3 regions of the Paenibacillus marchantiae genome follow, and region 2 is predicted to be linked to each of the others. Evidence: predicted binding sites of a transcription regulator. Region 2 holds the regulator's gene; each other region holds the start of a gene.
What was found. The regulator CtsR, encoded in region 2, represses protease genes until heat stress. The targets are predictions, from matches to a motif close to ATGGTCAATAAAGGTCAAACA.
Positions count from the first base shown of each region.

Region 1 (3,255 bases), 980 kb from region 2:
TCATTACGCAAAGTTATCAGGACTATGCAGGTGCACATGGCATGACTTTCCGTTCAGGTCACACCTTTGCTCTGGATTCCGGCAAGGAATTGAGTCTGGATGATGTAATTCAAAATAACAAAACTGTGCGTCAGACAGTAAGCAAAAAAGTCGGAGATCAGCTTAAAGCTAGCGGTGGTTACCTTGAAGGCTATAAAGGCCTGAATAAAGATCAGGATTTCTATGTAACACCAACAGGTGTAGTTGTATTCTTCCAGTTGTATGAGTATACAGCTTATGCGGAAGGCTTCCCAGAATTTCCGTTCACATACAAAGAGTTGCTTCCTAAAGGCACAGAGCCGTTCAGTGGCTTAACAGCAAACAAGTAAAGTATTAGATTTTCATTTCGTTGAAATGATGGCTAATAGCGTATGCGTATGCTCGGTTCGTAAATGTATCTTTAGTATTAGTGTTGGGCTTATTGCTAGCGTAACGCTATGAGAGTTAAAGTGAATCAATTAAATATGTATCATGCACTTTTAAATTATCTTCAAAAAAAGGACGCCCTCGTCATATTGACGAGAGCGTCCTTTTTTCATATATCCAACTCAACTGGGCGTTGCCGTTTGAGTTGGATATATGGTTTATCCGTTTAATTGGCGATTCGCCTCGGCTTAGATGCCTTGGGAACCTACGTTTTCAATAACTTTATCGATGATACCGTAATCGGCAGCTTCAGCAGCGCTCATAAAGTAGTCACGATCTGTATCTTTCTCAATACGCTCCAGCGGTTGGCCTGAGCGCTCAGCGATGATGCGGTTCAACGTATCACGCATTTTCAGGATGCGGCGGGCACGAATTTCGATGTCCGAAGCTTGACCTTGCGCACCACCAAGTGGTTGGTGAATCATGATTTCGCTGTTAGGCAATGCAAAACGTTTACCTTTGGCACCTGCATTCAACAGGAATGCACCCATCGAAGCCGCCATACCTACACAGATGGTAGATACATCCGGTTTGATGAATTGCATAGTATCGTAAATCGCCATACCGGCTGTAATGGAGCCGCCTGGGCTATTGATGTATAAGTGAATGTCTTTCTCCGGATCTTCCGCAGTAAGGAACAACATCTGTGCCATGATGGAATTCGCCACAACGTCATTTACATCACTGCCAAGGAAGATGATACGATCCTTCAGCAATCTGGAATAGATGTCATAGGCGCGCTCACCGCGGTTGCTCTGTTCAACGACCATTGGAATATAACTCACGTGAAAAACCTCCTCAGAAATGTAAATGTTAATTGGTGTTATATATAAACTGTTACCGTATTACCCACATCATAAACAATTCCAAACAAAAAGTCAAAGAAAGTCAAACTAAGTTTGAAAAAAAAAGAAACCTATTCGGTTTCATTGGTTAAGAGTGTTATGAGCTACTAATTAAGAATGGCGCGCCCGCCAAGAATCGAACTTGGATCTCAGGCTTCGGAGGCCTACGTCATATCCATTGGACCACGGGCGCACATTGATTATTGCTGCAAACATAGTTGCATAAAAGCAGTTTTGAAATAGAAGCTTCAAATATGTGACAGCAATAATGATTATAGCTCATGAGTAATTTAATTGCAAGCTGATGTTCGCTGTTTTGGTTTGGAATACCCTGAAATTGATCATGATGAAAATAAGTGGATAAAGAGCGCAAATAGGTAAATGCTAAAAGAGGTTTTGGACATGCCATATGAAAAACCATAGCAAGCAATATGTAGATGAGAATTTTACTTTGCTTCTATATATGGTGTCGAACAGGTTGTTCTCGATCATAGTAGATTGACATTGTGAAAATAAGCGCGTACAAACGCCTGAAACGTGTCGATTTAACGCTTCGAAACACTTGCATGTCACGTCAGTTTTAGGTAGAATAGACGTGGGACTTAAAAAGTTAACCCGGGACGTTTTGGGGCCATGAAAGAAAGCTTGGAACGAGAAGCTTGCGGGAGTGGAAAGCATGCGAACGATTTTAGAAGTGCAAAAGCAGCTTCTGCCTGATCTCATGGATGTCTTGAAGAAGAGGTATACGATTCTGCACCAGATCATGTTATCGGATGTGATCGGACGAAGAACGTTAGCTAATTCCATGCAGATGACCGAGCGGGTTCTGAGGGCTGAAACCGATTTGTTAAAGGCTCAGGGACTTATTGAAATTGACAGTGCAGGCATGAAGATCAGTGAGGCAGGGCATGAATTGCTGCAGCAGTTGGAACCCGTCGCCAAAGAGCTGTTCGGATTATCCGAACTGGAAGAGCGCATCAAGCAAGCCTACGGTCTGCAAAAGGTAGTTGTGGTTCCTGGTGATTCGGACATTTCTCCATTTGCCAAACGGGAACTGGGTAGAGCCGGAGCGAAGGCTCTGGGTAATATTATGACTGATAACGATGTTGTCGCCGTAACTGGCGGTTCAACAACGGCTGGAGTTGCAGAGCAACTGACTCCGCCAACATCGCTGAAAGGTGTCTGGTTTGTGCCGGCACGCGGTGGGCTGGGAGAAAGCCTCGAAATTCAGGCCAATACGATTGCATCCACGATGGCAAAACGGGTAGGGGCCCAATACAAACTCCTGCATGTACCGGATTTGCTTAGTGATCATGCCTACGAATCACTAATCCAGGACCCAAGTGTTCAGGAGATTCTGCAGCTGATTCGAAAATCGCGGATCGTCATTCATGGAATCGGTGATGCCGTAGAGATGGCACGGCGCCGTAAACTTGCGACAGAGATCATAGATGAACTTCAGGCGCAAGGGGCCGTATCTGAATCCTTCGGTTATTACTTTAATGATCAGGGTGAGGTGGTACACACCATGCTTACGCTGGGCATGCGACTCCAGGATATTGAACGAACCGATGTCGTGATCGGAATTGCAGGTGGCAAAAGCAAAGCTGCTGCTATTCACTCCGTGCTGCGATTTGGCCAGGAAGATATTCTGATTATTGACGAGGCTGCTGCCGAAGTCATCGTTGCCGAAATGGAATAAGAGTTTACTTTTCACCACAACCATTGTTGTCTTTACGGACTTCACGGTCTGTCTTGAATATATAAGTTTCATAAAAAAAATTAATCAAAACTTGGGAGGAACTTACTCATGATTAAAGTAGGTATTAACGGTTTTGGACGTATTGGACGCTTGGCATTCCGCCGTATTCAAAATGTAGAGGGCATTGAAGTAGTAGCAATCAACGACTTGACTGATGCTAAAATGCTGGCTCATTTGCTCAAA
Region 1 covers NZ_CP118270.1:1,329,856-1,333,110, forward strand. Annotated here, with positions in the region: gene PTQ21_RS06075 (PdaC/SigV domain-containing protein) at 1-368, shown strand, start outside; gene clpP (ATP-dependent Clp endopeptidase proteolytic subunit ClpP) at 654-1,250, opposite strand; tRNA gene PTQ21_RS06085 (tRNA-Arg) at 1,429-1,503, opposite strand; gene PTQ21_RS06090 (sugar-binding transcriptional regulator) at 1,987-3,012, shown strand; gene gap (type I glyceraldehyde-3-phosphate dehydrogenase) at 3,121-3,255, shown strand, end outside.
Region 1: a site for CtsR is predicted at 1,340-1,360, ahead of clpP (ATP-dependent Clp endopeptidase proteolytic subunit ClpP). Genes of this name have one in related genera too.

Region 2 (3,255 bases):
CGCAATGCGGCGTGAAACCTTTATAAACAACTATTGAACAACCTAGGATTGATTGGCTGCACTGATCGTATCACGGATCAACTGAGCCCGATATATGTCACGCTCATCTGTCCGCATGTCTTCCCCAAATGTTTTCTGCAAAAAGCCCGGCTGCGTCATCACATTCAACTCGTTCATCACGGTAATGGACAAGCCGTCCAACAATCCGAGATCTACACCAAGTCGAACATCAGACAGACGCTGTGCAGCTTCCTTCGAATCAACGATGGCTGCATGGGACAAAATGCCGTAAGAACGCATAACCCTGTCGGTAATCCGCAATCTGGAGTCGGTAATTAACCGTTCTCTGGCGGTACGCTCATGCCCAATCATCTGTAACACAACACTATGCAGGTTATCGATGACTTCTTGTTCCGTCTGCCCCAGTGTGATCTGGTTCGAGATCTGGAACAGGTTACCCATCGCCTCACTGCCTTCACCGTAAATTCCCCGTACAGTCAGTCCGACTTGGGATACTGCGGTTAGAATCCGGCCAATCTGCTGTGTCATCACCAGAGCGGGCAGATGCATCATGACAGATGCTCTTACACCTGTACCTACATTCGTAGGACAGCTGGTTAAATATCCTCTGCGGTCATCAAAAGCATAATCCACATGCGCTTCAAAAGCATCATCTATGGCGGAAGCTTTCTCCCAGGCTTCTTTCACCTGGAACCCCGGATAGAGGCACTGGATACGAAGATGATCCTCTTCATTAATCATAATACTGACAGATTCATCCTCACTGAGAATAACAGCACCATTTCTGGATTCGTTCGCAAGACTGGGACTGATCAAATGCTTCTCCACCAGCACCCGTTTGTCAAGGTCATCGATATCAATCAGATCCAGGGTATGAAAATCTCCAAAAGCATGAACGTCATCGTATTGAAGTACTTCGCTCAGCTTATTCAGCACTTCTTCCGATTGCTCATTGGAAGCCAGCATCGGAAACGGATAATGCTGCAGGTTGCGTGCGATCCGGACTCGGCTGCTAATGACGATTTCGGAATCAGCCGCATCACTACGCATCCAGTCGCTGAGCGCCTTCTCTGTAAAACGCAGATTAGGCATTACGCATCCCTCCTACTCATCACAAACTTTACTCCTGAGCTATTTCTTTTTCAAGTTCCCTGATCTGATCACGAATTTGAGCGGCTTCTTCAAACTCCTCTTGCGTTATGCTCTCCTGAAGATCCCGTTTCAGATCAGCAATCTGTCTTTTGACCTTGATGCGACCACCAGCCCGTGCAGGCACTTTACCCACGTGGGAAGTGCTACCGTGAACCCGTTTAAATAGTGGGTCCAAACGACTGTCAAAATATTTATAACAAGAACTACAGCCAAAGCGGCCGATTTTGCTAAACTGTGAATAGGTCATGCCGCATTCTTCACAACGAAGGGATTGCGCAGGTGTTGCTCCCGCACTGCCATTCTTGCCTGAGGGTTCAAAATCAAGCAACCCGGACAATAAGTTATGAATGGAAAATCCGTTGGATGTTCCGGGAATCATTTCCCCTTTTTCACGAGCACATGACTCACAAATATGGAATTCCGTCTTCTCTCCGTTCACGATCTTCGTGAAATGGAGTGTTGCCGGACGGTTGTTGCATTCTTGGCACAGCACAATGATGTACCCCCTTGATCCCGATAGTTTTCATTTACCGAGCAAAGATATTAACATCGCCTTTAACATTCTGGCACGAATTTGATCCCGGTAAGGAAGTTTGACCAATATAATCTCTCTCGATACAGCTGCCCGCATCAACCCGGCTTCCCTTTTGCTTAAGAAACGTGCTTCTTCCAGTTGGTAGATCAGACCTTCGGCAGCTGTCTGCCCGATCTCATCTCCAATACTATGGTGCAAATGGTTATGCAGAGCCGAGTGAGCCGGCAATTCAATCCGCTGTATGCGAACATAACCGCCGCCGCCACGTTTACTCTCTACAAGGTAACCTTTTTCGAGTGTAAATCGGGTGCTGATGACATAATTGATCTGGGAAGGCACACATGAAAATTGATCAGCCAGATCATTACGTTGAATTTCGACCAATCCTTCGGGACTTTCATGCAAAATACTCTTCAGATATTGTTCGATAATATCAGAGATATTACGCATCCACTCATCCTCCACTGTCTGAAACGTTAAGTCAATAAGGACCCACACGCCCCTACAGAGTACACCTTCTCAACCCATTTAACCAATCAAGGAAACAGCGAAACTGATCTTCAACGGTCTTTAACAGGAGAGCGAAGGACGCTCGAAGGTCCTTTAATATTGCTTTTATCCGCTGATGTGTACTACCTTCAATATGGCTCCCACCACCGGATTGCAGAAAGAAAGCTACGTAAGTATTTAACCTTTAGTTGACTTTGACTTTCTTTGACTTTATATACATTATAGCATATTTTGTGGTTTTGCCAAGAGGGAGCACTATTCATTTTTTACGATTTTACACGAAATATTCGGCTGACACAAAAAAACCTCTCCAAAATAGCTGGAGAAGTCCATTTGTCTCACACTAGCATCGTAATGCTATACAAGTTAAGTCTATGAAATTGATCCTAAAATACTCGTTACTCTATGAGGATCAGAAAAAATCAAGTAAATACGTTTCCCGTTCAGGAATCGCTTGCTCCAAAGCCTTAATCGCTCCATTCGGTCCTTCAATTCTACCTATTTGAGCCATCTCTGCGGGCCTACGATACCCCATCAGCATTGCGGTGAGCGCCTGTATGTCTACTTTAACAGTCTGATCTTTAGCTGCCGACTCAGATGTTTTCCATATCGAAGCTGTACCATTCATCGCCACATTCAACTGCCATACCCCTTCATTCCATGGTGCATGGGCATCCTCTACCTGGAGATTAATCTGTACTGGTGAGTCTGGGCTCGCAAAAGGATACTGTGAAATAAATTGTTCTACACTCACAATACGTGCCATGAAGAAAGGTACAATTTCCTGCTGAATCCGCGGATTATCTAATTGAAAAGCAAGCATATCACTGGCTGGTGCCTGTAAAGTGACTTCCTCAATCATGGAATCATGGTTGGCAATAAAGGTCCACAAACCTTGTCTTGTCTCTTCATTCAGATAAATGATCTCTTTAATGGTAAACTTTCTTTCCTTAACCTCATATAAAACATAGCCTTTTGCTTTACCAGCTTCATCATAATATACAGCCTTCTGGCTGGCGCCATTAGATAGAACTGAA
Region 2 covers NZ_CP118270.1:353,409-356,663, forward strand. Annotated here, with positions in the region: gene PTQ21_RS01860 (protein-arginine kinase McsB) at 43-1,113, opposite strand; gene PTQ21_RS01865 (protein-arginine kinase activator protein McsA) at 1,142-1,666, opposite strand; gene PTQ21_RS01870 (CtsR family transcriptional regulator) at 1,697-2,158, opposite strand; gene PTQ21_RS01875 (GNAT family N-acetyltransferase) at 2,631-3,255, opposite strand, start outside.

Region 3 (3,255 bases), 560 kb from region 2:
AGGCACGACTCTCTTCTCAACGACCTCTTCGGTAATGACACAGTTCGTAACATCATCACGGGAAGGCACTTCGTACATAATCTCAAGCATAATGCCCTCGATGATTGCACGTAGTCCACGTGCACCCGTGTTACGTTTAATGGCTTCCTTCGCAATCGCCAGCAATGCTCCTGGTTCGAACACCAGATTCACATTATCCAGCTCAAGCAGTTTTTGGTACTGTTTCGTAAGCGCATTTTTTGGCTCGGAAAGAATCCGTACCAATGTGTCTTCGTCCAGTGGCTCCAAAGTGGAGATAACTGGCAAACGGCCTACAAATTCCGGAATCAGACCGAATTTCAGCAAGTCTTCCGGCAATACCATACCCAGATATTCACCTGGTTTAAGATCTTTTTGTTCCGCAACGGTATTAAAGCCGATGACTTTTTTACCGATCCGGCGTTTAATCATTTGCTCGAGACCATCAAAGGCACCGCCACAAATGAACAAGATGTTGGTGGTATCAATCTGGATGAATTCCTGATGTGGATGCTTACGACCACCTTGTGGTGGTACAGAAGCTACAGTTCCTTCCAGGATTTTCAAGAGCGCTTGTTGAACACCTTCACCCGATACATCACGAGTAATGGATGGGTTCTCGGATTTACGCGCTACTTTATCAATTTCATCGATATAAATAATGCCGCGCTCTGCTTTTTCCACATCATAATCAGCAGCTTGAATCAGCTTGAGCAGAATGTTCTCTACATCTTCGCCGACATAACCCGCTTCCGTCAATGAAGTTGCATCAGCAATAGCAAAAGGAACATTAAGGATTTTGGCCATCGTTTGCGCAAGCAACGTTTTACCAGAACCCGTAGGTCCTAACAGCAAAATATTACTTTTTTGCAATTCAACATCCTCAATCTTACTTTGTGTGTTGATCCGTTTATAGTGATTGTAAACCGCTACAGACAAAGATTTCTTCGCCTGATCCTGACCAATGACGTACTGGTCAAGAATGTCGCGGATTTCTTTCGGTTTTGGAATATCTTTGAGGTCCAGTTCTTCGTCATGACCGAGCTCTTCCTCTACGATTTCAGTGCACAGTTCGATACATTCATCACAAATGTAAACGCCCGGTCCAGCGACCAGCTTGCGCACCTGTTCCTGAGATTTACCGCAAAAAGAGCATTTCAACTGCCCTTTCTCATCGTTAAATTTAAACATGAAACCACCCCTTTAGGAATTGATCGGTCTGCTGAGCACCTGGTCAATAATGCCGTACGTTTTGGCTTCTTCAGCACTCATGAAAAAGTCACGGTCTGTGTCCCGCTCGATTTTCTCAAGGGGTTGACCTGTACGATCGACGTATATTTGATTCAGTTTCTGACGTGTTTTAATAATCCATTCTGCGTGAATTTTGATATCCGCAGCCTGTCCTTGAACGCCGCCAAGCGGCTGATGAATCATCACTTCGCTGTTAGTCAGCGCATATCGTTTACCAGGAGCTCCGGCTGTCAGCAATAACGAGCCCATGCTTGCTGCCATACCTACGCAAATGGTCGATACATCCGGCTTGATATATTGCATCGTATCGTATATACCCATCCCTGCGGTGACAGAACCACCAGGTGAATTAATGTACAAACTTATATCCTTCTCAGGATCGTCGGCTGCCAAAAACAAAAGCTGCGCTATGACAAGATTGGCTACATCGTCATCAATCGCACTGGTTAAAAAGATAATGCGATCCTTCAGCAAACGCGAATATATATCGTAAGACCGCTCGCCTCGATTGGTTTGTTCAACAACCATTGGCACCAGACTCATGAGACCAACCTCTTTTCTACATGTAATTAGACATAGGCTACCTGTAAAGCAAACCCAAATTCATTCTAACACGTTCCTGTGACAATGTCATTTTTCACAAGTGGTGTAAAGACGGAGTAAGTTTACTTTTTTGCCTGATCATATTTAACCATGTTTTCTATGTATGTGCAAATCGGAGCAATCCTATGCCGTTTCACCTTTTTTTTATTTGCAGGAGAACCATAGGACCTTGAATATGCATAACCAATGCCACAACGAAATCCATCCATATTATTACTGAATCCTCTATAAAATGGATGCCATAATTTAAAAATAAGGCACGCAATGATTCACGTGCCTTATCGTTTATTCAGCTGTTCATTACGTAACAGCTTGTCTTATTTTTCGTCAGCTTCTGCAGCAACTTCTTCAGCTGGAGCTTCAACAGCTTCAACGACTTTGCTGTTCTCAACGAGAACATCGATCGTTTTACGCAGTTTCACTTCATCACGAAGGCTGTCCAGGGAACCATTACCCTCGAGAATGCCACGAATCTCTTCAGCAGGACGCTTGTAAGACTCAGCCATTTTTTCGAGTTCTTGGTTAACTTCTTCGTCAGACACTTCGATGTTTTCCGCTTTACCAACGGCTTCAAGAACCAAGTTGTTGCGAACACGTTTGGAAGCATCTTCCTGCATTTGTCCTCTCAGGTCAGCTTGTGTTTGACCAGAGAAGCTCAGGAACATTTCCAGGTTCATACCTTGGTTGCGCAGACGGTTGTCGAAATCACGCATCATGTTTTGTACTTCGCTCTCAACCATTGCAGAAGGAATATCCACTTCAGCATTTTCAGCCACTTTTTCTACAACAGCATTTTCTTGAGCTGCTTTGGCTTCATCTGCTTTGCGGGATTCCAATTGCGTTTTCAGATCAGCTTTGTACTCTTCAAGCGTATCGAATTCGCTAACATCTTTTGCAAACTCGTCATCCAGTTCAGGAAGTTGTTTACGTTTGATTTCATGTACTTTCACTTTAAATACCGCTTTTTTGCCAGCCAGTTCAGCTGCATGGTAGCTCTCAGGGAAAGTTACTTCAACGTCTTTGAAGTCGCCTGTGGACAGACCCACAACCTGCTCTTCAAATCCTGGGATGAATGTGTTGGAACCAAGTTCCAGGGAATAACCCTCAGCTTGTCCACCTTCGAAAGGTACACCATCAACGGAACCGTCAAAGTCGATTACAGCAACGTCGCCGTTTTGTGCGGAACCTTCGTCGATAACAACGAGTTCTGCGTGACGTTGTTGAAGACGCTCGAGCTCTTCAGTCACTTCTACATCCGTTACTTCATGTTTGGCTACAGCAACTTCAACGCCTTTGTAGTCACCCAGTGTAACTTCAGGTTTAACTGTTACTTTCGCTTTGAACTTGAATACTTGTCCTTTAGCGAATTGCTCGACATCTACG
Region 3 covers NZ_CP118270.1:6,774,737-6,777,991, forward strand. Annotated here, with positions in the region: gene clpX (ATP-dependent protease ATP-binding subunit ClpX) at 1-1,209, opposite strand, end outside; gene clpP (ATP-dependent Clp endopeptidase proteolytic subunit ClpP) at 1,222-1,812, opposite strand; gene tig (trigger factor) at 2,190-3,255, opposite strand, start outside.
Region 3: a site for CtsR is predicted at 2,002-2,022, ahead of clpP (ATP-dependent Clp endopeptidase proteolytic subunit ClpP). Genes of this name have one in related genera too.